DNA from 2 places in the Aeromicrobium sp. P2_G6 genome. Region 2 is predicted to be linked to the other one. Evidence: riboswitches for the same ligand, from Rfam matches in the RefSeq annotation. Region 2 holds a riboswitch; the other holds the start of a gene.

Region 1 (11,843 bases), on a different contig from region 2:
GACCCCGTCGGGCCTGACGCCGGCGCCTGACTACTCGTACGACTGGTACCGGATCGACACCCTCGGTGTGCGCAGGGTCATCCCCGGCGCGGTCGGCCCCAGCTACACGGTGCCGTACGCCGATCTGACCAAGAAGCTGCAGGTCGAGGTCACGGCGACCAAGGCCGGCTACGTGACTCAGTCGACCTTCTCGGTTCAGACGGCGCGGATCAACTACATCGCGTTGAACAAGACGTCGGTCACACGTGGGCAGACGCTCGGGGTCAACGCCAAGAAGCTGCGTGCGGGTCAGGCCTACAAGATCTTCATCGAGGGCAAGTCGGTCTACAGCGGCACAGCATCGAGCGATGGTTCGGCGATCCGCACGGTGGGTGTCCCCACCTCGACCCCGGTCGGCACGGGCAAGCGGGTGTGGGTCAGCGGCTACAACAAGGCCGGCACTCGTGACTTCCAGGTCATCGGCACGGTCACGGTCAAGTAGCACCAGCAAGGCCAGCAGGGCGGCCTCGGCAACGGAGCCGCCCTGCTGGCACCACAACTCCACATCCCAGCAGGAAGTTTCACCATGTTGACGTCTGTTTCTCGGTCAGTGCGTACGCTGTTCCTCCTTGCCGTCTCGGCCCTGGTCTTCGGGCTGGTCGTGCCTATCGCGCCTGCCTCAGCGGCGGCGGCCACCGTCACCGTCACGACCAGCGGGACGGCAGCGGTCGGCTCGACGCTCACTGCGAACGTGACGCTCAACCCGAACACGGGCGGCGTGAAGATCGACAGCTACAAGTGGCAGTCGGTCGACAGCAGCAACGTGATCACCGACATCCCGGGAGCATCGGGAGGGCCGGGAGTGACGACGGTCGCGCCCTACGTGCCGACGTCAGACATGATCGGCAAGAAGATCCAGGTGGTGGTCACCTCGACGGGGTCGAGCAACGGGACGACCACACCGGGGACCGGCACGTCGCCGCAGACGGCTGCGGTCGTCGCGGGCACGTTCACGTCGGCAGGGACTGTGACGATCAGTGACACGACGCCGCAGGTCGATCAGACGGTCAATGCGGTCGTCACCGGCACCAACCCGACGGGCGCCACGTATGCCTACCAGTGGTACACAGTCACCGGCGCTGGCCCGGAAGTGCTCATCAGTGGAGCGACCGCGTCGACTTATACCGCTGTGGTCGGCGACCTCAACAAGAAGCTGCTGGTCAAGGTCACCGCCTCCAAGGCCGGCTACAACAACAGCAACGAGGTGAGCTCCGCGCAGACGACAGCCGTCGCGACCGCGACCTTCACGACGCCACCGAGCGTGGCGGTCAGCGACACGACGCCCCAGGTCGACCAGACCCTGACGGCCAACGTGACCGCCACCAACCCGTCGGCCGGCGTCACGTACACATACCAGTGGTACATCAGTCCCGCGACGATCATCAGTGGTGAGACCGGAGCGACCTACACGGTCCGCGCCGCCGACCTGAGCAAGAAGCTGCTGGTCAAGGTGATCGCGTCAAAGTCCGGCTACACCGACTCCACCGAGTCCAGCTCGACCGCGACCACCGCCGTGGCCGCGGCGGACTTCTCCACGCCGCCGACCGCCACGATCGACAACACGACCCCGACGGTTGGTCAGACGTTGACCGCATCGGGCGCGGACGCGGTCCCCTCGACCGGCACGACGTACTCCTACCAGTGGTTCACGGTGACCGGCACGAATGCGCCGGTCGCGATCGGCGGCGCCACCCAGTCGACGTACCAGGTCGCGGCTGGCGACGTGGGCAAGAAGATCGTCGTCAAGAGGACCGCGAACAAGACCGGCTACAACCCGTCGACGGGCACCTCGGCCGAGACCTCGCCGGTCGTCGCCGCCGACTTCACGAGCGGTCCCACGGTCACGATCGACGACACCACCCCAGCGGTTGGTGAACTGCTCACGGCGACCGCCTCGGGCGAGTCCCCGGCCAGCAGCAGCTACACGTACCAGTGGTACTCGGTGCACGGCAGCGATCCGGCTGCCGCCATCGCCGGCGCGACGCAGTCCACCTACACCGTCGGCGCGGCGACAGTCGGCGACACGATCTTCGTCCGCGTGCACGCCGTCAAGGCTGGCTACAACGACGTGATCGGCAACTCCGCCGAGACCAGTGCGGTCGTTCTGGGCACCTTCACGACGGCAGGGACCGTGACGATCAGTGACACGACCCCGCAGGTCGATCAGACGGTGACCGCAAACGTCACAGGCACCAACCCGTCGGCCGGCGTGACGTACGTCTATCAGTGGTACACGATCACCGGTACGGACCCGGAGGTCCTGGTGGTGGGCGCGACGGATTCGACGTTCACCGCGGCCGACACCGATCTGGGCAAGCAGCTGCTGGTCAAGGTCATCGCCTCCAAGACCGGCTACCACGACAGCAACGAAGTGAGCTCCGAAGCGACGACAGCAGTCGCCAACGCGACCTTCACGACGCCTCCGAGTGTGGCGGTCAGTGACACCACGCCGAAGGTCGGCCAGACGGTCACCGCCGACGTGACCGGCACCAACCCGTCCACCGGTGTCACGTACGGGTACCAGTGGTTCTCCGTGAATGGCGCCAACCCCGAGGTGCTCCTCAGTGGGGAGACCGGAGCGACCTACACCGTCGACGGCGCTGAGCTGGGCAACAAGCTGCTGGTCAAGGTCGTCGCCTCACGAGCCGGCTACCTCAACTCCGCAGAGGTCAGCTCGGCCGAGACGAGTCCGGTCGCGGAGGGCGCCTTCTCCACGCCGCCGACCGTCGCGATCGACAACCCGAACCCGACGGTGGGCGCCACGCTGACCGCAACGGGCGACGGCGCAGTCCCGTCGACGGGCACGACGTACTCCTACCAGTGGTTCACGGTCTCCGGCTCGGACGAGCCAGTCGCGATCGATGGCGCCACCAACCCGACGTACCAGGTGGCGGCTGCCGACCTGGACAAGAAGATCCTCGTCAAGAAGACCGCCAACAAGACCGGCTACACGTCGGTGACGGTGACCTCGGACGAGACCTCGGTCGTGGTGATGTCCTACTTCACGACCGATCCGACGGTCACGATCGACAACACCTCGCCCGCGGTCGACGACGTGCTGACGGCGACCGCCACCGGCGAGGATCCGGCGAGCGACAGCTACAGCTACCAGTGGTACTCCGTGCACGGCTCGGACGATCCGGTCGCGATCTCCGGCGCGACGCTGGCGACCTACTCCGTCGACGCGGCGACGCTCGGTGACACGATCTTCGTCCGCGTGCACGCGGTGAAGACGGGCTACGCCGACGCGATCGCCGACTCCGACGAGACCGCCGCCGTGGTCAACGCCGACTTCTCGGTCGATCCGGAGGTCTCGATCAGCGACACCACGCCAACGGTGAACCAGGAGGTCTCGGCGGTGCTGGACTCCGGTTCGACTCCGATCGGGGCGTACACCTACCAGTGGTACACCGTTGATGGCAGCAATCCGGCTCAGGCGATCTCCGGTGCGACCGAAGACAAGTACACCGTCGCTCCCGGCGATGCAGGTCTGGCTCTGAAGGTGCGGGTCACGGCCTCGAAGACCGGCTACAACGATGCGGTCGACACGTCCGCTGCGACCTCGGCGGTTGCCAAGGCGGACTTCTCGACGGGTCCGCAGGTCTCGATCGATGACACCACGCCGACTGTTGGTGAGGAGCTCACGGCTGACGTGGACACGGACTCGATTCCGTCCGGCACGTACGCCTACCAGTGGTTCACGGTGGACGGCGGCAATCCGGCGGTGGCCATCTCCGGTGCGACGGACGACAAGTACACCGTCGCGGCCGGCGATGCGGGTCTGGCTCTGAAGGTGCGGGTCACGGCTTCGAAGACCGGCTACAACGATGCGTCCGACACGTCGGCTGCGACGTCGGCGGTTGCCAAGGCGGACTTCTCCACCGGTCCGCAGGTCTCGATCGACGACACCACGCCGACGGTCGGCCAGGAGCTCACGGCTGACGTGGACACGGACTCGATTCCGTCCGGCACGTACGCCTACCAGTGGTTCACGGTGGACGGCGCCAATCCGGCGGTGGCGATCTCCGGTGCGACGGACGACAAGTACACCGTCGCGGCCGGCGATGTGGGCCTGGTCCTGAAGGTGCGGCTCACGGCCTCGAGGGCCGGCTACAACGACGCGGTGGACACGTCCGCGGCGACCTCCGCGGTTGCCAAGGCCGACTTCTCGACGGCGCCGACCGTCACGATCACGGGTACGCCCAAGGTGGGTGTCCAGCTGACGGCGAACGCCTCCGGTGAGTCACCGGCCGGCAGCGGTTACACGTACCAGTGGAAGGCAGACGGTAGCGACATCAACGGCGCGACCGGCTCGACGTTCACGCCGGGCGCAGCCGAGCAGGGTTCGAGCATCACGGTGACGGTCAAGGCCACCAAGGCCGGCTACAACCCGAGCGGCGCTGGCACATCCGATCCGACCGCTGCTGTCGCCAAGGGTGACTTCGGCGGAAACCTGGTCGCGACGATCAGCGGTACGCCCAAGGTGGGTGTGCAGCTGACGGCGAATGCCTCCGGTGAGACGCCCGCCCGCGACGCCTACACGTACCAGTGGAAGGCCGACGACGCCGACATCTCCGGCGCGACTGGCTCGACGTTCACTCCTGGGGTCGACGAGCAGGGCAAGACGATCACGGTGACGGTCACCGCGAACAAGGCCGGATACAACGATGTGAGCGACGATTCGCCTGCCACCGCAGCGGTCGCCAAGGCGGACTTCACCACGGCGCCGACCGTCACGATCACGGGTACTCCCAAGGTCGGCGTGCAGCTGACGGCGAACGCCTCCGGCGAGTCGCCGGCCGGCAGCGGTTACACGTACCAGTGGAAGGCCGGAGGCAGCGACATCTCCGGCGCGACCGGCTCGACGTTCACCCCCGCCGCAGCCCAGGACGGTGCGGTCATCACGGTGACGGCCCGGGCCACCAAGACGGGCTACAACCCCAGCGCTGCAGGAACGTCCGCTCCGACCTCCGCGGTCGCGAAGGGTGACTTCTCGGGTGACCCGACGGCGACGATCACGGGTACGCCCAAGGTGGGTGTGCAGCTGACGGCGAATGCCTCCGGTGAGTCGCCCGCCGGCAGCGGTTACACGTACCAGTGGAAGGCCGGAGGCACTGACATCTCCGGTGCGACCGGCTCGACGTTCACGCCGGGTGCAGCCCAGCAGGGTTCGACGATCACGGTGACGGTCCGGGCCACCAAGGCCGGCTACAACCCGAGCGGTGCCGACACGTCGGATCCGACGGCTGCTGTCGCGAAGGCTGACTTCGGCGGGACGCTGGTCGCGACGATCACCGGTACGCCCAAGGTCGGCGTGCAGCTGACGGCAAGTGCTTCCGGTGAGACGCCGGCGCGTGACGCATACACGTACGAGTGGAAGGCGGGTGTCGACGTCGTCGGAACGAACAGCTCGACGTTCACCCCGACTGCCGCCGAGGTCGGCAAGACGATCACCGTGACGGTGACGGCGACCAAGGCCGGCTACAACGATGTGAGCGACGAGTCGCCTGCCACCGCAGCAGTCGCCAAGAATGACTTCGGCGGGACGCTGGTCGCGACGATCACGGGTGAGCCCAAGGTTGGCGTGCTGCTGACGGCGAATGCCTCTGGCGAGACGCCGGCGCGTGACGCGTACGCCTACGAGTGGAAGGCGGGCACCGACGTCGTCGGAACGAACAGCTCGACGTTCACCCCGACATCGACGGAGCTCGGCAAGCAGATCACCGTGACGGTCACGGCGACCAAGGCCGGCTACAACGACGCCACGGACACGTCCCTCCCCACCGCCGCCGTTGCCTCGGCCGCGCCGATCCCGTTCACCGGGACCCAGGCGCTGGCCTTGACCACGACGACGCCGAAGGTCGGGGACGTCGTGACGGTGCTCCCGACGGGCCTGACGCCGATCCCGGATTACCAGTTCAACTGGTACCGGATCGACACCCTCGGCGTGCGCAGGGTCATCCCCGGCGCGATCGGTCCCAGCTACACCGTCCCCTACGGCGATCTGACCAAGAAGCTTCAGGTGGAGGTCAGTGCGGTCAAGGCGGGCTACGTGACTCAGTCGACGTTCTCGGTGCAGACGGCGCGGATCAACTACATCGCGTTGAGCACGTCGTCGTTGGTGCGTGGCAAGACCGTCGGGGTCAACGCGAAGCGGTTGCGTGCCGGACAGGCGTACCGGGTCTTCATCGAGGGCAAGTCGGTCTACAGCGGCACGGCGACCAGCGACGGCTCGGCGATCCGCACGGTGACCGTTCCCACCTCGACGCCGGTCGGCACCGGCAAGCGGATCTGGGTCAGCGGCTACAACAAGGCCGGCACTCGTGACTTCCAGGTCATCCGCACGGTCACGGTCAAGTAGCAGCACAGCGACACAGCAGGGCGGCCCTCTGGAGGGGGCCGCCCTGCTGCTGCGTCAGAGGTACTTCTTCATTCCGACGTGGCTGGCCACGAAGCCGAGCCGCTCGTAGAACTCGTGCGCTCGTAGGCGTTCGCGGTTCGACGTCAGCTGCATCCGCGCGGCACCGCGCCGACGGGCCTCGTCCTCGATGTGCGCCATGAGGGCCGCGCCGATGCCCTGTCCACGCCTCGCTGCCGACGTCCGCACGGCCTCGACCTGGCAGTAGAGCCCACCGTCGGCGGACAGCATCCGCATCCACGTGACCTGCGCCGTGCACACGACGACGCCGTCGATCTCCCCGACGAGGATCTCCTGGTTGGGGTCGGCCCTGATCTCCTCGAGCGCGGCTCGCTGGTTGTCGGTCACCTCACCCGGCTCGGCGAAGTAGTGCATTGAGTCCTCGGCCACCAGCGCCAGGATCGCCGCGAGGTCGTCCTGCGTGGCGGGCCGGACCCGCAGGTCGCTCACTGAGGCAGGGCGCCGACCGACGCCAGGGCTTCCTTGAGTAGCGCGCCGCGGCCGCCCTCCATGTCGGCGAGCACCTCGGGGTCGGCAGCCTCCTCGGGCGTCAGCCAGGTCAGCTCGAGAGCGTCCTGGCGCGGGTTGCACTCACCGCTGACCGGCACGACGTACGCGAGGGAGACCGCATGCTGCCTCGGGTCGTAGAGCGTAGAGACGCCCGGCAAGGGGAAGTACTCCGCGACCGAGAACGGCACGGTCGACGCCGGCAGCTGCGGGAACGCCGTCGGGCCGAGGTCCTTGGCGAGGTTGCGCAGCAGCGCCTCGCGTACAGACTCGCCATGCATGACCCGGCCGGACACCAGCGTGCGGGTCATGACACCGGTCGTCGAGGAGCCTCGGAGCAGGATGCCGATCGACTCGACCTGGCCGAGGGCGTTGATGCGCACCGGGACGGCTTCGACATACAGGATCGGGACGCGGGCGCGCGTCTCGTCGAGGGCGAAGTCCGGGAGCCAACCCGGATTGGGATCAGGAGTGCGCACGGACATGCGCACATTCTGTCCTACCCGGGGTTGCGGCGGGTCAGCTCGACCCGACTGCTCCTGCTGTCGTCGCCGCCACGATGCCGGCGGTGACGGCGGACTGGGCTGCCTGGATCGCCTTGCGTACGCCTTCGCTGGCCCAGTCGCCCTCGGCGATGACCTTGGCTCGGGCCTTGGCGCGCTTGCGCTCGGGCTTGTCGACCAGCAGCTTGGTCAGGTCGCCGGCCAGCAGCAGGCCGATCAGCGGACCGGTCTCGGCGTCGGCGGGCTGGTCGTGCAAGAGGCTTGCCCGGACCCGGTTGACCAGGTCGTGGCGCCGCGCACTGTCGACGACCTCGTGCCGGCTCACCGCGAACATCCCGAGGGCCTTGGCCGGGCGGACGCGCATCTGCCCCTTGGTGACCAAGGCGGCGTACGCGTGCTTGCGGCCCTGCTTGCCGAGCTTGGTGACGGTGTTCTGCGGGGTTTGGCGGCCACGGTTGCGTACGCGGGCGAAGGCCTGATCGAGGAGCGGGTCGCCGACCGGAGCGTGGCTGACCACGACGACTCGCGCCTTGCGGCCGTCGCCGTCGAGCGCCAGGTAGCCGGCGGCGACGAGGTCGAGGAGGTGCGCCCCGCCGAGCACGATGTCAGCCTTCCCGCCGTCGACCCGTGGCTTGCCGGTCAGGGGATCCGTCACGATCAGCAGCAGGTCCTCAGCGGTCGTCATGCCTCCCACGCTATCGATGCGCTGGTGCAAGCATGGTGTGGTGATCAACGGCGGCGTCTCGTTCTGGTGGCAGCAGGTCGGCATCCCCGAGCGGCGACCGGCGCTCGACGGTGACCTCGACTGCGACGTCTGCATCGTCGGCGGGGGACTGACGGGCCTGTGGACGGCGTACTACCTGTCGGCACTCGACCCGGGCCTCTACATCGTGGTGCTGGAGGCCGAGTTCGCGGGCTATGGCGCTTCGGGTCGCAACGGCGGCTGGCTGTCGGCGGAGCTGTCCGGCAGCAAGGAGCGGTATGCCGCGACGCACGGCCGCGAGGGCGTCCAGGCGCTGGTCTCGTCGATGGAGTCGGCGGTCGACGAGGTCATCGACGTGTGTCGGGCGGAGGGCATCGACGCCGACATCGTCAAGCACGGCGTGCTCTACGTCGCCCGGTCCGCCGCGCAGCTCAAGCGGATGCACGAGGGACTCGTCAGCGACAGGGCGTGGGGCATTGGCGAGCACCACCAGCGGGAGCTGACCGCCGCGGAGCTGCGTGAGCGGCTGCGGGTCGAGGGCGCTCTCGGCGCGACATTCAGCCCGCATTGCGCGCGCGTGCAGCCCGCCAAGCTCGTGGCCGGTGTCGCCGCGGCGGTCGAGCGACGAGGCGTACGCATCCTCGAGCAGACCCGCGCCACCAGCATCGAGCCCGGCGTCGTGACGACCGAGCGTGGAGTCGTACGAGCTGGTCGCATCCTGCGTTGCCTCGAGGGCTACACCGCCGGCATTCGCGGACAGCGGCGCACGTGGCTGCCGATGAACTCCGCCATGATCGTGACCGAGCCGCTGTCGGAGTCGGTGTGGCAGTCGATCGGCTGGCGAGGCGCCGAGCTCCTGGGCGACAACGCCAATGCGTACTGCTACGCCCAGCGCACCGCCGACGGCCGCATCGCGCTGGGCGGGCGAGGCATCCCCTACCGCTTCGGCTCCCGCACGGATGTCGACGGGCAGACGCAGGAGTGGACCATCGAGTCGCTCACCGGGATCCTGCACGGCATGTTCCCCGCGACCCGTGAGTCACCCATCGACCACGCGTGGTGCGGTGTGCTCGGGGTGCCGCGTGACTGGTGCGCGAGCGTCACGTTCGACGCCTCGACGGGTCTCGGCTGGGCCGGTGGCTATGTCGGCAGCGGGCTGACCACGACGAACCTCGCCGGCCAGACCCTCGCTGACCTCGTGCTGGGCCGCGACACCGAGCTCGTACGCCTGCCGTGGGTCAACCACGACGTACGCCGGTGGGAGCCCGAGCCGCTGCGCTGGCTGGGCGTACGGGCGATGTACGGGCTCTACCGCGAGGCCGATCGCCGCGAGAACAAAGGCCTCACCCGCCCCAGCCGCCTGGCAAGGATCGGCGACAAGCTGACCGGGAGATAGGCGCCCATCTCGTGAGTCGAAGTGCTCGCGTGAGCATGCGATCTCACGTGACGTGGTCTCGATACGATCCCTCGTTCCTCGGGATCACTCGACCACCGAGTGGTCGCGCACACATTCGACCTCCGAGTTCGCCGAGATGCTCGCGTACGCACTCGCCGGTCGAGTAGCCAGCGAGCTCTGCGAGTCGGCGTATCGAGACCTCGTGAGTCGAAGTGCTTGCGTGAGCACGCGATCTCACGTGACGTGGTCTCGATACACCCGCTCGTTCCTCGCGGGCACTCGACCACCGGGTGCAGAGCCGACCTGAACAGCGGTAGGGTTGAGGTACCAAGACAGGGGAGCGCCACGCAGAGGGCGCTGAGAGTGCGGACCAGCCGCAGACCCTTGAACCTGCACCGGTTAGTACCGGCGAAGGGAGTCACGATGAGTTCTGCAACCACGCCCAAGACGGGGTTCAACGTGCATTACCGCACGATTGACCTCGTCACCATCACCACGCTCGCAGTCGCGTTCGGCGTCATCTTCTGGGGTTGGGACAAGATCTACGATCCGATCTCCAGTGGGGCGACAGTCGCTTACCCGCCATCTGCCGCGCTGTTCGGCGGCATCTGGCTCATGGCGGGTGTTGTCGGCGGGCTGATCGTTCGCAAGCCCGGCGCGGCGTTCGCCACTGAGTTCCTTGCAGCGGTCGTCTCGACGATCATGGTCGGCGGGAACCAGTGGGGCTTCAGCACGTTTGCCTCGGGGTTCTGGCAGGGCCTCGGCGCCGAGGTCATCTTCCTGCTGTTCTTCTACCGTCGATTCGGTCTCGTGGTGGCTGCCCTTGCAGGCGCCGCCGCGGGTGCTTTCGAAGCGGTCTACGAGTGGGGGTCCTACTACTCCGGCTGGGACCTCGGATACAAGCTCGTTCACCTCGGCTTCTTCGCTCTCGCCGGCGCGGTTGTTGCCGGCGGAGGTGGGTTCCTGCTGGTGAAGGCTCTGGCCAAGGCCGGTGTCCTCGACGCGTTCCCAGCGGGGCACGAACAGGTCGCCGAGGTCTAGGTGTCTCTCGGTGGAGCCCGCTTCAGGGGCTTCACGTGGCGCCCTCTCGGCCGACGCAACCCCGTCGTCGCCGGGCTCGATCTCACGATCGAGCCCGGTGAGCGGGTGTTGCTCGTCGGCCCGAGCGGCGCCGGCAAGTCGACGTTGCTGTACGGCCTGGCCGGCGCGCTGGGCACCACGATCGCGGGTGAGCTGAGCGGCACCGCGGATGTCGACGGACGGCTCGGGCTGCTGTTGCAGAACCCCGCTGATGCGATCGTCGCCGAGCGGATGGGCCGTGATGTCGCATTCGGCCCCGAGAATGCCGGCATGTCCCGCGACGAGATCTGGTCCCGCGTCGACGAGGCGTTGGCGTCGGTCGGCCTGACGTACGGCCGCGACCACTTCTGCGCTGCCCTCTCCGGCGGCGAGCAGCAACGGCTGGCGCTGGCCGGCGTGCTGGCGATGCGGCCCGACGTGCTGCTGCTCGACGAGCCGACCTCGATGCTCGACTCTGAAACCTCGGCCAGCGTGCGCGACGCGATCCTGGCGGCCGCCGACGGGCGTACGTTGCTGATCGTCGAGCACCGCATCGCACCGTGGCTCGACCATGTCGATCGCGTAGTCGTGCTCTCCGCCGATGGCACGGTGGTCAGCGACGGCACGGTCCGGGCGTTCCTCGACGGTCCACTGCCGGCCGGCGTCTGGATGCCCGGCATGGCAACGCCCGTGCCGTTGGACATACCGGACGCGCTGGTACGTCCTGAGGGTCGGCCGTTGGCGATCGACGCGACCGACGTGTCGGTCGAGCTCGTCACCCGTACGCTTCGCGGCACCCAGCGCACGCAAGCGCTCACCGGGCTGACCGCCACGCTCAACCCGTCGCATACGACCGCGTTCACCGGGCCCAGCGGGGCCGGCAAGTCGACGGCACTCGCCGTGCTCGGCGGGCTGCTCAAGCCGGGCAGCGGCACGATCAGCCCCGAGCTCCGCCGGTGGCGGTCGCCGCAGCTCGCGGGCGCGATCGGCTGGGTCCCGCAGAACCCCGAGCACGGGTTCCTCACCACGACGGTCGGCGACGAGATCCGCCGCACCGCCCACAAGCTGGGCCGGGCGGTCGACGTCGAGCAGGCGCTCGAGGTGTTCGGGCTGGCCCGCTTCGCCGAGTCCAATCCCTACCGGTTGTCGGGCGGCGAGCAACGTCGTCTGGCACTTGCGGCTGCACTGGCGCACCGCCCCGGCGTCGTCCTGCTCGAC
Region 2 (11,843 bases):
CAAGCACCTCGACGGCATGGACTCGTTGCTGTCGATCGTCCAGATGCCTGCCGGCGTGCCGGTCGCGACGGTGTCGATCGGCAACGCCCGCAACGCCGGGCTGCTGGCCGTACGGATCCTCGCGACGGGTGACGCGGAGCTGACGCAGAAGATGGTCGATTTCCAGGCCGAGCTCGCCGACATCGCGCGCGCCAAGGGCGACAAGGTCCGCAACCCGAGCGGTGGCGCCGGCTTCCGCTGACCGCGGCGGTTTACCAGGAGAACGTGGTAAACCGCCACTTCACCGGGCAAATTTGCCCGGTGAAGTGGCGCCTAGCCCGAAGAAGTGCGGGTTGCCCAGAGAAGTGATCGTTTACCAGGAGAACGTGGTAAACCGTCAGCCCTGGTAGAGCTTGTCCGCGTATTGCGGGCCGTAGTACGCCTCGAGCTCCTCGATCGAGTCGTCGGGACGCTCGAGGGCCTTGGCGATCTGTGCGCGGCTGGGCACCGCGTCAGGGTGCCAGGTCTCGGGCTTCCAGAGGCTCGAGCGCAGGAACGCCTTGGAGCAGTGGAAGAAGATCTGCTCGACTGCGACCTCGAGGATCACGACCGGTCGGTGACCCTTGACGACCATCTCGTCGGCGTACGGAGCATCGGCCAGCAGCGTCGCCCTGCCGTTGACCCGCAGCGTGTCGCCGCGGCCGGGGATGAAGAAGATCAGTCCCACGTGCGGGTTCTGCAGGATGTTGGCGAAGCCGTCGGCCCGCTTGTTGCCGGGCCGTTCCGGAATCGCGAGCGTGGTGTCGTCGACGATGTGGGCGAAGCCGGCCGGATCGCCCTTGGGCGAGACGTCGCAGGCTCCCGAGGCGTCGGACGTCGCGACGAGGCAGAACGGGGACGCCGCGATCCACGCGCGGTGCTCAGGCCGGAAGGCATGAGAGTCCTTGTCGAGGACGTGCTGCAACGGGGTGCCCAGCACGTCGCGCAGCTCGGCCTCGGTCGTGATCTCGGTCCGCATGCCGAGAAATTTACCGGCGCACGTATGACGTCAGGGCGGTGAGGGTCGGGCTGGCCGGAGCCGAGGAGAAACCGAAGTGCACGGCCGGCTCGACGGGACCCAGCTCGCCGAGCTCTTCGCCCTCCCACGTCGCCCGTGCGGAGACCAGACGGCGTACGTCCTTCGCGGCATACCACTCGGTCCGGCCGTTGCCCGCCGAGCCGTACGTCCGTACGCCCGGCATGACCCGACCGGCGACCGGGTTGCAGACCCTGGCCCACGTCGCCGTACGCCGCACGGGCGCCGGCACGAGACCGAGGAACGGCGCGACCCACAATCGCTGACCGGGAGTGAAGCGCAGCTGTAGCGACCGGGTGTGGATCGACCATTCGTCACCCCGCTCGACCGACACCGGCTCGATGCGGACCTCGTCGAACGAGTACACCGACGCCACCGAGTCGGCGACGCTCTGGCGGGGAGCGAGCAGCGTGCGGTGGCCCGACGCATCCTCGACCATGACGTCGGCGAACGCGCCGAACGGGCTCATGTCCCAGGCGCCCACCACGATGCGTACGCCCGACGACGTCCCGAGCCCCGCGATGTGCCCAGTGAAGGAGCTGGTCATGCCGCCAGTGTGTCCGATGCCACGAAAAGCATGGTCGGCAGCGCTCGTCAGCGAGGGTATGATTAGTAGGTCGTCCTACTATCGGGAGTCCACGTGTCCGACATGTTCGTCCTGTCCGAAGAGCACCAGGCCATCCGCGAGGCGGTTCGCGCCGTCGCCGAGGCCAAGATCGCCCCCTTCGCCGCTGATGTCGACGAGCAGGCGCGCTGGCCCCGCGAGGCCGCCGAGGCCCTGCTGGCGGCGGACTTCCACGCGCCCCACGTGCCCGAGCAGTACGGCGGAGCCGGGGCCGACGCGCTCGCGACGGTGCTGGTCATCGAGGAGATCGCCCGCGTCGATGTCTCTGCCTCGCTGATCCCTGCGGTCAACAAGCTCGGCTCGCTCCCGCTGATGATCGCCGGTGACGAGCAGCTCAAGAAGAACTACCTCTCGCGCCTGGCTCAGGGTGAGGGCTTCTCGTACTGCCTGTCCGAGCCCGAGGCCGGCAGCGATGCCGCCAACCAGAAGACCCGGGCCGTCCGCGATGGCGACGGCTGGGTGCTCAACGGCGTCAAGCGCTGGATCTCCAACGCCGGCGAGTCCGAGTTCTACACCGTCCTGGCAGTCACGGACCCCGACAAGCGTACGAAGGGCATCTCGGCGTTCGTGGTCGAGAAGTCCGACGAGGGTGTGTCGTTCGGCGCTCCGGAGCGCAAGCTCGGCATCAAGGGCTCACCGACCTGCGAGGTCTACCTCGACAACGTCCGCATCCCCGGCGAACGGATGATCGGTGCGGAGGGCACGGGATTTGCCACCGCGATGAAGACTCTCGACCACACCCGCGTCACGATCGCCGCGCAGGCCGTCGGCGTCGCCCAGGGTGCGCTGGACTACGCCCTCGGGTACGTCCAGGAGCGCAAGCAGTTCGGTCACAAGATCGCCGACTTCCAAGGCCTGCAGTTCATGCTCGCCGACATGGGCATGAAGATCGAAGCCGCCCGCCAGCTGACCTACGCCGCCGCCGGGCGCTCCGAGCGCGGCGACAAGGACCTGACGTTCTTCGGCGCCGCTGCCAAGGCGTTCGCGTCCGACACCGCGATGCAGGTCACGACCGATGCCGTCCAGCTCCTCGGCGGCTACGGCTTCACCCGCGACTACCCGCTCGAGCGGATGATGCGCGACGCCAAGATCACCCAGATCTACGAAGGCACCAACCAGGTGCAGCGCGTCGTCATGGCTCGCCAGCTCCTCGCCGGGGTGCAGAGCACGCTCTGACGTCGACCAAGGCGCCTGACCAGCGGAAACGTTGGTCGGGCGCCTTTGCCATGTCCGCAGGACCGCCGCCGATTTCTGGCTCTGATAGCGTGACGGCACATCCACCGCGGGAGCCCGAAGCATCGGGCTGAGATGGAGCTGCAGACGCTCCGACCGTTGAACCTGATCCGGATAATGCCGGCGCAGGAAGCGAGGAGCTGAATCGTGTTGCCACGTGTCCACGTCATTACCGACCTGCCACACACGCCGCCCGAGTTGATCGACGAGATCGTCTCAGCGGGCGTCGACGCGGTGCAGGTCAGAGCCAAGCACCTCACCGACCGGGAGCTGTTCGAGCTCGCCGAGGGGGTCGTCCGCACGGTCCGGAAAAGGGCGAGGGTGATCGTCAACGACCGGCTGGACATCGCCCTGGCGGCCGGCGCGGACGGGGTCCACCTCGGTCTCGGCGACGTGCCGGTCGCGCAAGCCCGGCGGCTGGCTCCGAATGGATTCCTCGTCGGCGGAACGTGCCGCGACATCCGGCAGGCCCGGCAGGCACAGGCCGACGGAGCCGACTACCTCGGAGTCGGGCCGATCTACCCGTCGACGACCAAGACGGACCTTCCCGAGCCATTGGGCCTGACCGCACTCACGGCGATCTCCGGGATCCTTCCTGCGATCGCGATCTCGGGAATCAACGTCGATCGTGTTCCGGAGGTCATGGCTGCTGGGGCCCACGGTGTCGCGCTGATCGCCGCCGTGTCGAGGGCTCCGGACCCCATACGGGCCGCCCGAGAAGTCGTCGCGGCAGTGCACAGCGCCGCTCTGGCACAGCCGGTCCGATGAGGGTTGCCGTCATCGGCGCTGGCGTGATCGGCCTGGCCTGCGCGCACGAGCTGGTCGAGCACGGCCACGTCGTCTCGGTCTTCGACGCCGACCCCGCACAGGGAGCGACATACGCCGCTGCGGGGATGCTGTCGCCCGCCGGTGAGGCCTGGCACGGTGAGGATGCCCTGCTGCGGCTCGGGCTTGCCTCGGCCGGTATGTGGGCCGAGTATGCCGATCGGCTGTCGACGTCCTCGGGAGTCGACGTAGACCACAGGGATGCCGGAACGCTCCTCGTGGGGAAGGACCACGACGATCTCAACGTCGTGTTGCGCACGATGGACCTGCTGGCGGCACACGGTGTCGAGGCCGTGCAGCTCGGTCGTGACGAGCTCATCGGGAAAGAGCCAGCTCTGAGCAACCGCGTGGCCGGAGGCGTGTTCCTGCCGGGGGACCACAGCGTCAACCCCCGCCGGGTGGCAGCAGCATTGATGGCCGGGATCGGCGAGCGACTGATCCACGCCAACGCAGAGCCGCACGTTGTCGACGGTCGGTGCCGCGGTGTCGTCACGGATCGCGGCTCGATCCATGCCTCCGACGTCGTCGTCGTCGCGACCGGACACCGGCTCGACGAGCTGCTCCCCGGACCCCGTCGTGTCGTCCGCCCCGTGCGCGGGGAGATCGTCCTTGTCCGTACGGATGACCCACCCAGCAGGACGATCCGCGCCAACATCCACGGGCGCCCGGTGTACGTCGTGCCGCGTGCCGGCGGTGAGGTCGTGATCGGCGCGACCTCCGAGGAGCACGCCGGCGAACCGACACCGACGGTCGGTGGTGTCCTTCGCCTCCTCGAGGATGCCCGAGCGCTGGTGCCGACCCTCGATGCTGCCGGGATCCTCGACGTCACGTGCCGGATACGGCCCGGGACGCCGGACAACGGTCCACTCGTCGGTCCCTCGTCGACCCCTGGGCTCCTCGTCGCAGGCGGCCACTACCGCGGAGGAGTCCTCCTGGCGCCCATCACGGCATCGACCATACGGGCGTACGTCGAGAGCGAGGTCGTCCCCGATGTTGCCCTGCCCTTTCACCCCAACCGTTTCGACCCCCACACCGTCAAGACAGGGAGCACCGCATGAACATCACGGTGAACGGCATACCGGAACCGGTTGCCGACGGCATGACCCTTGCTGCACTGATGTCCTCGAGGGCGTTGCCCGTCAGCGGCATCGCGGCAGCAGTCAACGGAGATGTCGTCCGCGCGGCGATCTGGGCGGAGACCGTTCTCGCCGACCGGGATGTGGTCGAGATCGTGACCGCGAAGCAGGGCGGATGAGCGCGACAGACAGCCTGCAGATCGCGGGGGAGGAGGTGACCTCGAGGCTGTGGATCGGCACTGGTGGCCTGACGACCATTGCCACCATCGCCGACGTGGTGGAGGCCGCCAGACCCGGACTCGTCACGGTGTCGATCCGCCGCATCTCCGACCAGTCGGAGGGATCGCTCCTTGACGAGCTCAGAAGGGCAGACGTACGGATCCTCCCCAACACCGCTGGCTGCAGGTCGGCGAGGGAGGCGGTGCTCACCGCCCAGCTGGCGCGAGAAGCGCTCGGGACCAGCTGGGTCAAGCTCGAGGTGATCGGGGACGAGACCAGCCTGATGCCCGACGTTGTCGAGCTCTTGTCGGCTGCCGAGACCTTGGTGGAGCAGGGATTCACGGTGCTGCCCTACACGACGGACGACCCAGTGGTCGCGCGACGACTCGCCGACCTCGGCTGTGCAGCGGTCATGCCGCTGGGCTCGCCGATCGGCTCGGGCCGAGGCATCAGCAACCCCCGCGCCATCGAGTCGGTACGCGCCGCCGTCGCAGTGCCGGTGGTGCTCGACGCGGGCATCGGTACGGCCAGCGATGCCGCCCTCGCGATGGAGCTCGGCTGCGACGCCGTCCTCGCCGCGAGCGCCATCACCCGTGCCGAGAGGCCAGTGGCCATGGCGACCGCGATGCGGCTCGCCGTCGACGCCGGCCGGCTCGCATGCAATGCCGGGCGGATCCCGGAGCTCACCACCGCTCGTGCCTCGACGCCGTCGATCGGGCGGGTGGGCACATGAGCCTCTCCCGCCTGCTGGTCCTCACCGATCGCGCGCAGCTGCCACTCGGACGTTCCCTCACCCAGGCGGTCTCCGCCTGCGCCAGCGCCGGTGCCACCCACTTCGTGGTGCGCGAGCTAGATCTCTCGGTCGGTCAGCGGAAGGCTCTGGTGACTTCGCTCGCCCGGATCCCCGGCATCGTCCTGATCACGGCGCGCTGTCACCTGGAGGGGTCGAGCGGAGTGCACCTTGCGGCCGCCCAGGACGATGATGCCGCCGCCGCGATTCGCGGACGCTCCTGCCACGACGAGGCCGAGGTGCGCCGGGCGGCCGGTGACGGAGCGTCATACGTGACCGTCTCGCCCGTCGCGCCCAGCGACTCGAAGCCCGGCTACGGCCCGCCGTTCGGGCCGCCAGGCGTACGTCGCCTGGTGGCTGCGGCGAATGGCACACCTGTGTTCGCGCTCGGCGGTGTCGACGCCGGGAACGCCCGCTCGTTCCGGGACGCCGGGGCATACGGGATCGCCGTCATGGGGTCACTCATGAGGGCCAACGACCCCGCAGCGATGGCGGAGAGCCTGCTCGCCGAGGTGAACCGATGACCCCTCCCGTCGTCCTGTCCATCGCGGCAACCGACTCCGGTGGCGGGGCCGGACTGACCGCCGACCTGGCCACGTTCGCCGCGCTGGGCGTCCACGGTGCGTGTGCCGTCACCGCGGTCACCGCCCAGGACACCACCGCGGTCCATGCCGTGACGCTCATGTCGCCCGCCGATGTGGCGCGGCAGATCGACACGGTCCTCGGCGACGTGACTGTGGCTGCCATCAAGACCGGAGTCCTCGGCAGCCCGGGGACCGCCCGACTCGTCGCCGACGTGGCCGGCCGGCATCCGTCCACGCCTCTCGTCGTCGACCCGGTCCTGGTGTCCACGAGCGGCGACGAGCTCGCCACCGGCGAGGTGCTCCTGGCATACCGCCAGATCATCCTTCCTTCGGCGACGGTCATCACCCCGAACCGTGACGAGGCGGCCCGACTGCTCGGCGGCGTGGGATCGCCCGAGGACATGGCCTACGCCCTCCACACTCTCGGGCCGGCGGTCGTCCTCACCGGAGGGAATCCGGAGGGCACTTCCTGCACCGACATCCTGGTCGACCGGTCCGGAAGGCTGACCCGACTCAGTCATGCCACGGTCGAGACCTCCAACGACCACGGCACCGGGTGCACCTTCAGCGCGGCCATCGCCGCCGGGCTCGCCCACGGCCGCCCGCTCGAGACCGTCGTGCGGAGCGCCCAGGCATTCGTGGGACGCGCCCTTGCCACCTCCAGAACCTGGGAGCTCGGCCGCGGCCGAGGCCCCGTCTCACACATCCGCACCCCCACCAAGGAGAACTGATGCAGATCCATTCCTCTCACAGCACCGTCCACCGAACCGGCACGCGCGCGGACATCGCTGTCCCGGTCACCCGTGTCGCGCTGACCAATGGCGAGTCGTTCGACCGTTACACGACGGCGGGTCCGGGCGCGGATCCCGAGGTCGGCCTGCCGCCGTTGCGCTCGACCTGGATCGCGGAGCGTGGGGACGTCGAGAGCTACGAGGGACGCCGGCCGCAACTGCTCGACGACGGACGGTCAGCCGTTCGCCGCGGAGGCGCCTCCGACGAATGGCGTGGAGCCCGCCCCAACCCGGTGCGGAGCAAGGACGGCGCGGTGGTCACGCAGATGCATTACGCGCGCAAGGGTGTCATCACCCCGGAGATGGAGTTCGTCGCGATCCGTGAACAGCTGCCCGTTGAGCTCGTCCGGGCGGAGGTCGCCTCCGGTCGGGCGATCATCCCGGCCAACGTCAACCACCCCGAGGCCGAGCCGATGATCATCGGCAAGCGGTTCCTGGTGAAGGTCAACGCCAACATCGGCAACTCGGCCGTCACCAGCTCGATTGCCGACGAGGTCGACAAGCTGACCTGGGCGGTGACCTGGGGAGCCGACACCGTCATGGACCTGTCGACCGGCGACGACATCCATACGACCCGCGAGTGGATCGTGCGCAACTCACCGGTCCCGATCGGCACCGTCCCGATCTACCAGGCCCTGGAGAAGGTCAACGGGGAGGCGCACAAGCTGACCTGGGAGATCTTCCGCGACACGGTGATCGAGCAGTGCGAGCAGGGCGTCGACTACATGACGATCCACGCCGGCGTGCTGCTGCGGTACGTGCCGATGACGGCCAAGCGCATCACCGGCATCGTCAGCCGGGGCGGCTCGATCATGGCGGGCTGGTGCCTGGCCCACCACCAGGAGAACTTCCTCTACACGCACTTCGACGAGCTGTGCGAGATCTTCGCCAGGTACGACGTCAGCTTCTCCCTCGGCGACGGCCTCCGCCCCGGCTGCGTCGCCGATGCGAACGACGACGCCCAATTCTCCGAGCTCAGGACCCTTGCCGAGCTGACCAAGCGGGCCTGGGAGTTCGACGTCCAGGTCATGGTCGAGGGACCGGGACACGTGCCGCTCAACCTCGTCGAGGAAAACGTCGTGCTCCAGCAGGACTGGTGCCACGGTGCGCCGTTCTACACACTCGGCCCTCTCGCGACTGACATCGCTCCCGGCTATGACCACATCACCTCGGCGATCGGTGCGGCCACGATCGCCATGCACGGCACCGCGATGCTGTGCTACGTCACACCCAAGGAGCACCTGGGACTGCCCAACCGTGATGACGTGAAGACCGGCGTCATCACGTACAAGCTCTCGGCCCATGCCGCCGACGTCGCCAAGGGTCATCCGGGTGCCCGTGACTGGGACGATGCCCTGTCCAAGGCCCGCTTCGAGTTCCGCTGGGTCGACCAGTTCGCCCTGTCTCTCGACCCACACACCGCCGAGTCGTTCCACGACGAGACCTTGCCCGCCGAGGCTTCCAAGACAGCGCATTTCTGCTCGATGTGCGGCCCCAAGTTCTGCTCCATGCGGATCAGCCAGGACGTGCGCCGGTACGCCGAGCAGCGTGGGCTCGACGAAGCCGAGGCGCTTCGCGCAGGCATGGACGAGAAGGCCGAGGAGTTCATCGAGCTGGGCAGCTCGGTGTATCTCGAGTCGACGGACAGCGGACCCGCCTAGGCTCGTGACGTGAGCCTGCTGCCGTTCGACCTGCCGCCGACATTTCTGGCGATTGCCGACCGGGACGACCAGTGGGCTGCTTGGGTCGGCGATGTCCCGCGGATCGTGCGCGACCTGCTCGACGAGTGGGGCCTCGCGGTCGATGGCGAGCCGATGCACGGTTGGACGTCGCTCGTCCTGCCGGTACGCACAGAAGGTCGGGCGGCGGTGCTCAAGGTCGCCTGGCCGCACGAGGAGTGCCAGCACGAGATCCTGGCGCTTCAGCACTGGCACGGCAATGGTGCGGTGTTGATGCTGCGCGCCGACCCACGCCGCAACGCGATGCTGCTCGAACGGCTGTCGACGCAGGACCTGACGCAGCTCGGCGACCTCGAGGCCTGCGAGATCATCGCTGGGCTCTACGCACAGCTGCACGTTCCTGCGCCACCGCAGCTGTTGACCCTGAGCTCGTACGTCCACCGCTACACCGACGACCTCGAACGGTTGCCGAGGGACGCACCGATGCCGCGGCGCATCGTCGAGCAAGCCATCAGCCTCGGCCGGGATCTGGTCACGGACCCGGCGACGGATGGCACGCTGATCCACGGTGACCTGCACTACGAGAACGTCTTGGCCGGGGACCGGGAGCCCTGGCTGGCGATCGACCCACAACCAGTCTCGGGCGATCCGCACTACGAGGTGGACCTCGCGCTGTTCAACCGATGGGACGAGATCGTCGCCTCGGCCGACGTGCGCGAGGCCGTCCGCCGTCGCTTCCACACCGTCGTGGATGGTGCAGGCCTTGACGAGGAGCGGGCTCGCGACTGGGTCATCGTCCGCGAGACGCACAACGCCATGTGGGCGATAGAGGACGGCGATTCCGAGCGTGTGACGACCGCCATCGCGATCATCAAGGCAGTCCAGGACTAGACGTCCACCAACGTCTCCACGATGCGGTCGACGTACGCCGTGAACGCCTTGCCCGTGGGCAGCCGGTCTGGCGTCGCGTGCGCGAGCTGGGCATGGCCGAGGTAGGCCGCGTATGCCAGCAGGGCGCGGTCGCGGGCGTGAGCCTTGGACAGGCCCTGCTCGGCGAACAGTGCCACGAGCGTCGACATGCGGCGCTCCGTGACGCGCGCCAGCACGGGCGCGACCAACGGATGGTCCGCGTGTGGCTGCAGCGCCAGCTCGATCGAACCCGCACCAGGCGTCCCCACCACGGCCCCGAGCACCAGACGCAGCAGGATGCGTAGCCGGTCCGTGCCGTCGGCTGCCCGGTCGACGGCAGCGATGACGCCGTCGGTGTCACGCCGCTCCCACAGCTCCAGGGCGGCGGCAATGAGGTCGTCGCGACCCGTGAAGTGCCAGTAGAAGCTGCCTTTGGTCGCGCCGAGCGTCTTGGCGAGCGGCTCCACCGCCACGGCGGCGAGGCCGTTGCGCTCGAGGGCTGCAAGCGCGGCCGCACTCCAGTCCTCCGCGGTGAGGGAGGCGCGCGAGCTCTTGGCAGATGTCATGTCCATACGCTACCGTATGGACGAGCCCTCCATACGGAGGCGTATGGAGGAAGTTCCATGGTCATCAATGTGCATGAACGCCTCATCGCCGCACCTGCGTCGCGCGTCGGGGAGTCGCTGGACCGGATCGGCAGCGACGACGACACCTGGTGGCCGTCGCCTGCTTGGCCGGCGATGGTGCTCGAGGCGCCGCTCGCGCTCTGGGTCCGCGGACGGCATGGCCCGATCCGCTACCAGGTGACCGAGTACGTCCCCGGGCGATCCGTCGAGTTCACGTTCGACGAGCGCGTGGGACTCCGCGGCACGCACCGCTTCGACGTCATCCCGCAGGACTCCGAGTCCTGCCTCGTGCGGCACGTGGTGGAGGGCCGGACCACGGGCACGATGCGGCTCGTGTGGCCACTGGCGATGCGCTGGCTGCACGATGCTGTCGTGGAGGACCTGATGGACCGGGTCGCGACCGACGCCGGTCACCCGCCGGCTCAGCGTGCCCGATGGTCGTGGTGGGTCCGGCTGATCCGTCGGGCGACGCGTCCGCGGGTGGCAGCCGTACCGGTTCCGGACACACCACTCCTCGCGGAGGCGTTGCCGCACGTGGACTGGGCGGACGCCTACGCAGTCCGGCGGCCGTCCGGCAGCTCGTCGGACCCGCAGGCGTGGGCCGACGCAGTCTTTCGGGCGCCGCCCCTCTGGGTCGGTGCCCTGCTGCTGGCGCGGGAGTCGCTCGTACGCCTGGTGGGCATCGATCGGGCTGGTCGCCGCGCGTTCGACCCGGTGGCGCGCACGGAGGACGAGGTGCTCCTTGGCATCGACCAGAGCCATCTGGGCTTCCGCGCGTCGGTGCTCTGTGAGCCCGACCGTGTCGTCGTGAGCACCGTCGTCCACCTGCACAACCGGCGGGGCGGGCTCTATTGGCTCATCGTGCGCCGGCTGCACCCTGCCGTCGTACGAGCGATGCTGCGACGTGCCGCTGGCCGGGTGCCCAGGGCCGAGGTCGTGCCCGCTCGCTGATCCGCGCGAGCCGTGGCAGGCTGACTCCATGCCTCTTGTGACCTTCCAAGCTCTGTGCATCGATGCGAACGACGTCTCCGCGGTCCAGGACTTCTGGGCCAGCACCCTCGGCTTCGAGCTCGAGAGGCTCGACGATGACGGTGACGCCCACTTGCGGGGTACCAGGGCGGGCGAGGAGCTGTGGATCAACCGCGTCCCCGAGCCGAGGACCGTCAAGCAGAGGGTGCACCTCGACGTCCGGGCCGCGTCGCTCGAGCCGTTCGCCGGCTTCGAGCTGGTCTCGAAGCCCGGGGAGTTCCCGTGGACCACGTTCAGGGATCCGGAGGGCGGCGAGTTCTGCGTGTTCACCTACGACGAGCCACCGGCGATGAAGTTCAAGTCCCTCGTGATCGACTCGGCCGACCATGTCGCCATCTCCGACTGGTGGGCCGGCGTCATCGGCGGCAAGGTGACTCACGACGACCACGGCTACTCGTACCTC

The links. A riboswitch is a leader RNA that binds a small molecule or an ion and turns the genes downstream of it on or off. The one in region 2 is predicted to bind thiamine pyrophosphate.
Region 1: it holds a riboswitch for thiamine pyrophosphate, as region 2 does, so the genes downstream of both, AC1DVU_RS03645 (ECF transporter S component) here and thiE (thiamine phosphate synthase) in region 2, are expected to answer to the same signal.

What each region holds. Positions count from the first base shown of each region.
Region 1 is NZ_JBFUFH010000001.1:741,799-753,641, reverse strand. Features, by position in the region: gene AC1DVU_RS03675 (beta strand repeat-containing protein) at 1-481, shown strand, start outside; gene AC1DVU_RS03670 (beta strand repeat-containing protein) at 566-6,400, shown strand; gene AC1DVU_RS03665 (N-acetyltransferase family protein) at 6,455-6,907, opposite strand; gene AC1DVU_RS03660 (NUDIX hydrolase family protein) at 6,904-7,449, opposite strand; gene AC1DVU_RS03655 (GOLPH3/VPS74 family protein) at 7,484-8,152, opposite strand; gene AC1DVU_RS03650 (NAD(P)/FAD-dependent oxidoreductase) at 8,151-9,566, shown strand; TPP riboswitch at 9,891-10,000, shown strand; gene AC1DVU_RS03645 (ECF transporter S component) at 9,990-10,607, shown strand; gene AC1DVU_RS03640 (ABC transporter ATP-binding protein) at 10,608-11,843, shown strand, end outside.
Region 2 is NZ_JBFUFH010000006.1:47,263-59,105, reverse strand. Features, by position in the region: gene purE (5-(carboxyamino)imidazole ribonucleotide mutase) at 1-241, shown strand, start outside; gene AC1DVU_RS18100 (pyridoxamine 5'-phosphate oxidase family protein) at 377-997, opposite strand; gene AC1DVU_RS18095 (hypothetical protein) at 1,008-1,601, opposite strand; gene AC1DVU_RS18090 (acyl-CoA dehydrogenase family protein) at 1,704-2,855, shown strand; TPP riboswitch at 2,952-3,062, shown strand; gene thiE (thiamine phosphate synthase) at 3,060-3,680, shown strand; gene thiO (glycine oxidase ThiO) at 3,677-4,795, shown strand; gene thiS (sulfur carrier protein ThiS) at 4,792-4,992, shown strand; gene AC1DVU_RS18070 (thiazole synthase) at 4,989-5,765, shown strand; gene AC1DVU_RS18065 (thiamine phosphate synthase) at 5,762-6,346, shown strand; gene thiD (bifunctional hydroxymethylpyrimidine kinase/phosphomethylpyrimidine kinase) at 6,343-7,137, shown strand; gene thiC (phosphomethylpyrimidine synthase ThiC) at 7,137-8,858, shown strand; gene AC1DVU_RS18050 (aminoglycoside phosphotransferase family protein) at 8,868-9,767, shown strand; gene AC1DVU_RS18045 (TetR family transcriptional regulator) at 9,764-10,351, opposite strand; gene AC1DVU_RS18040 (DUF2867 domain-containing protein) at 10,409-11,362, shown strand; gene AC1DVU_RS18035 (VOC family protein) at 11,391-11,843, shown strand, end outside.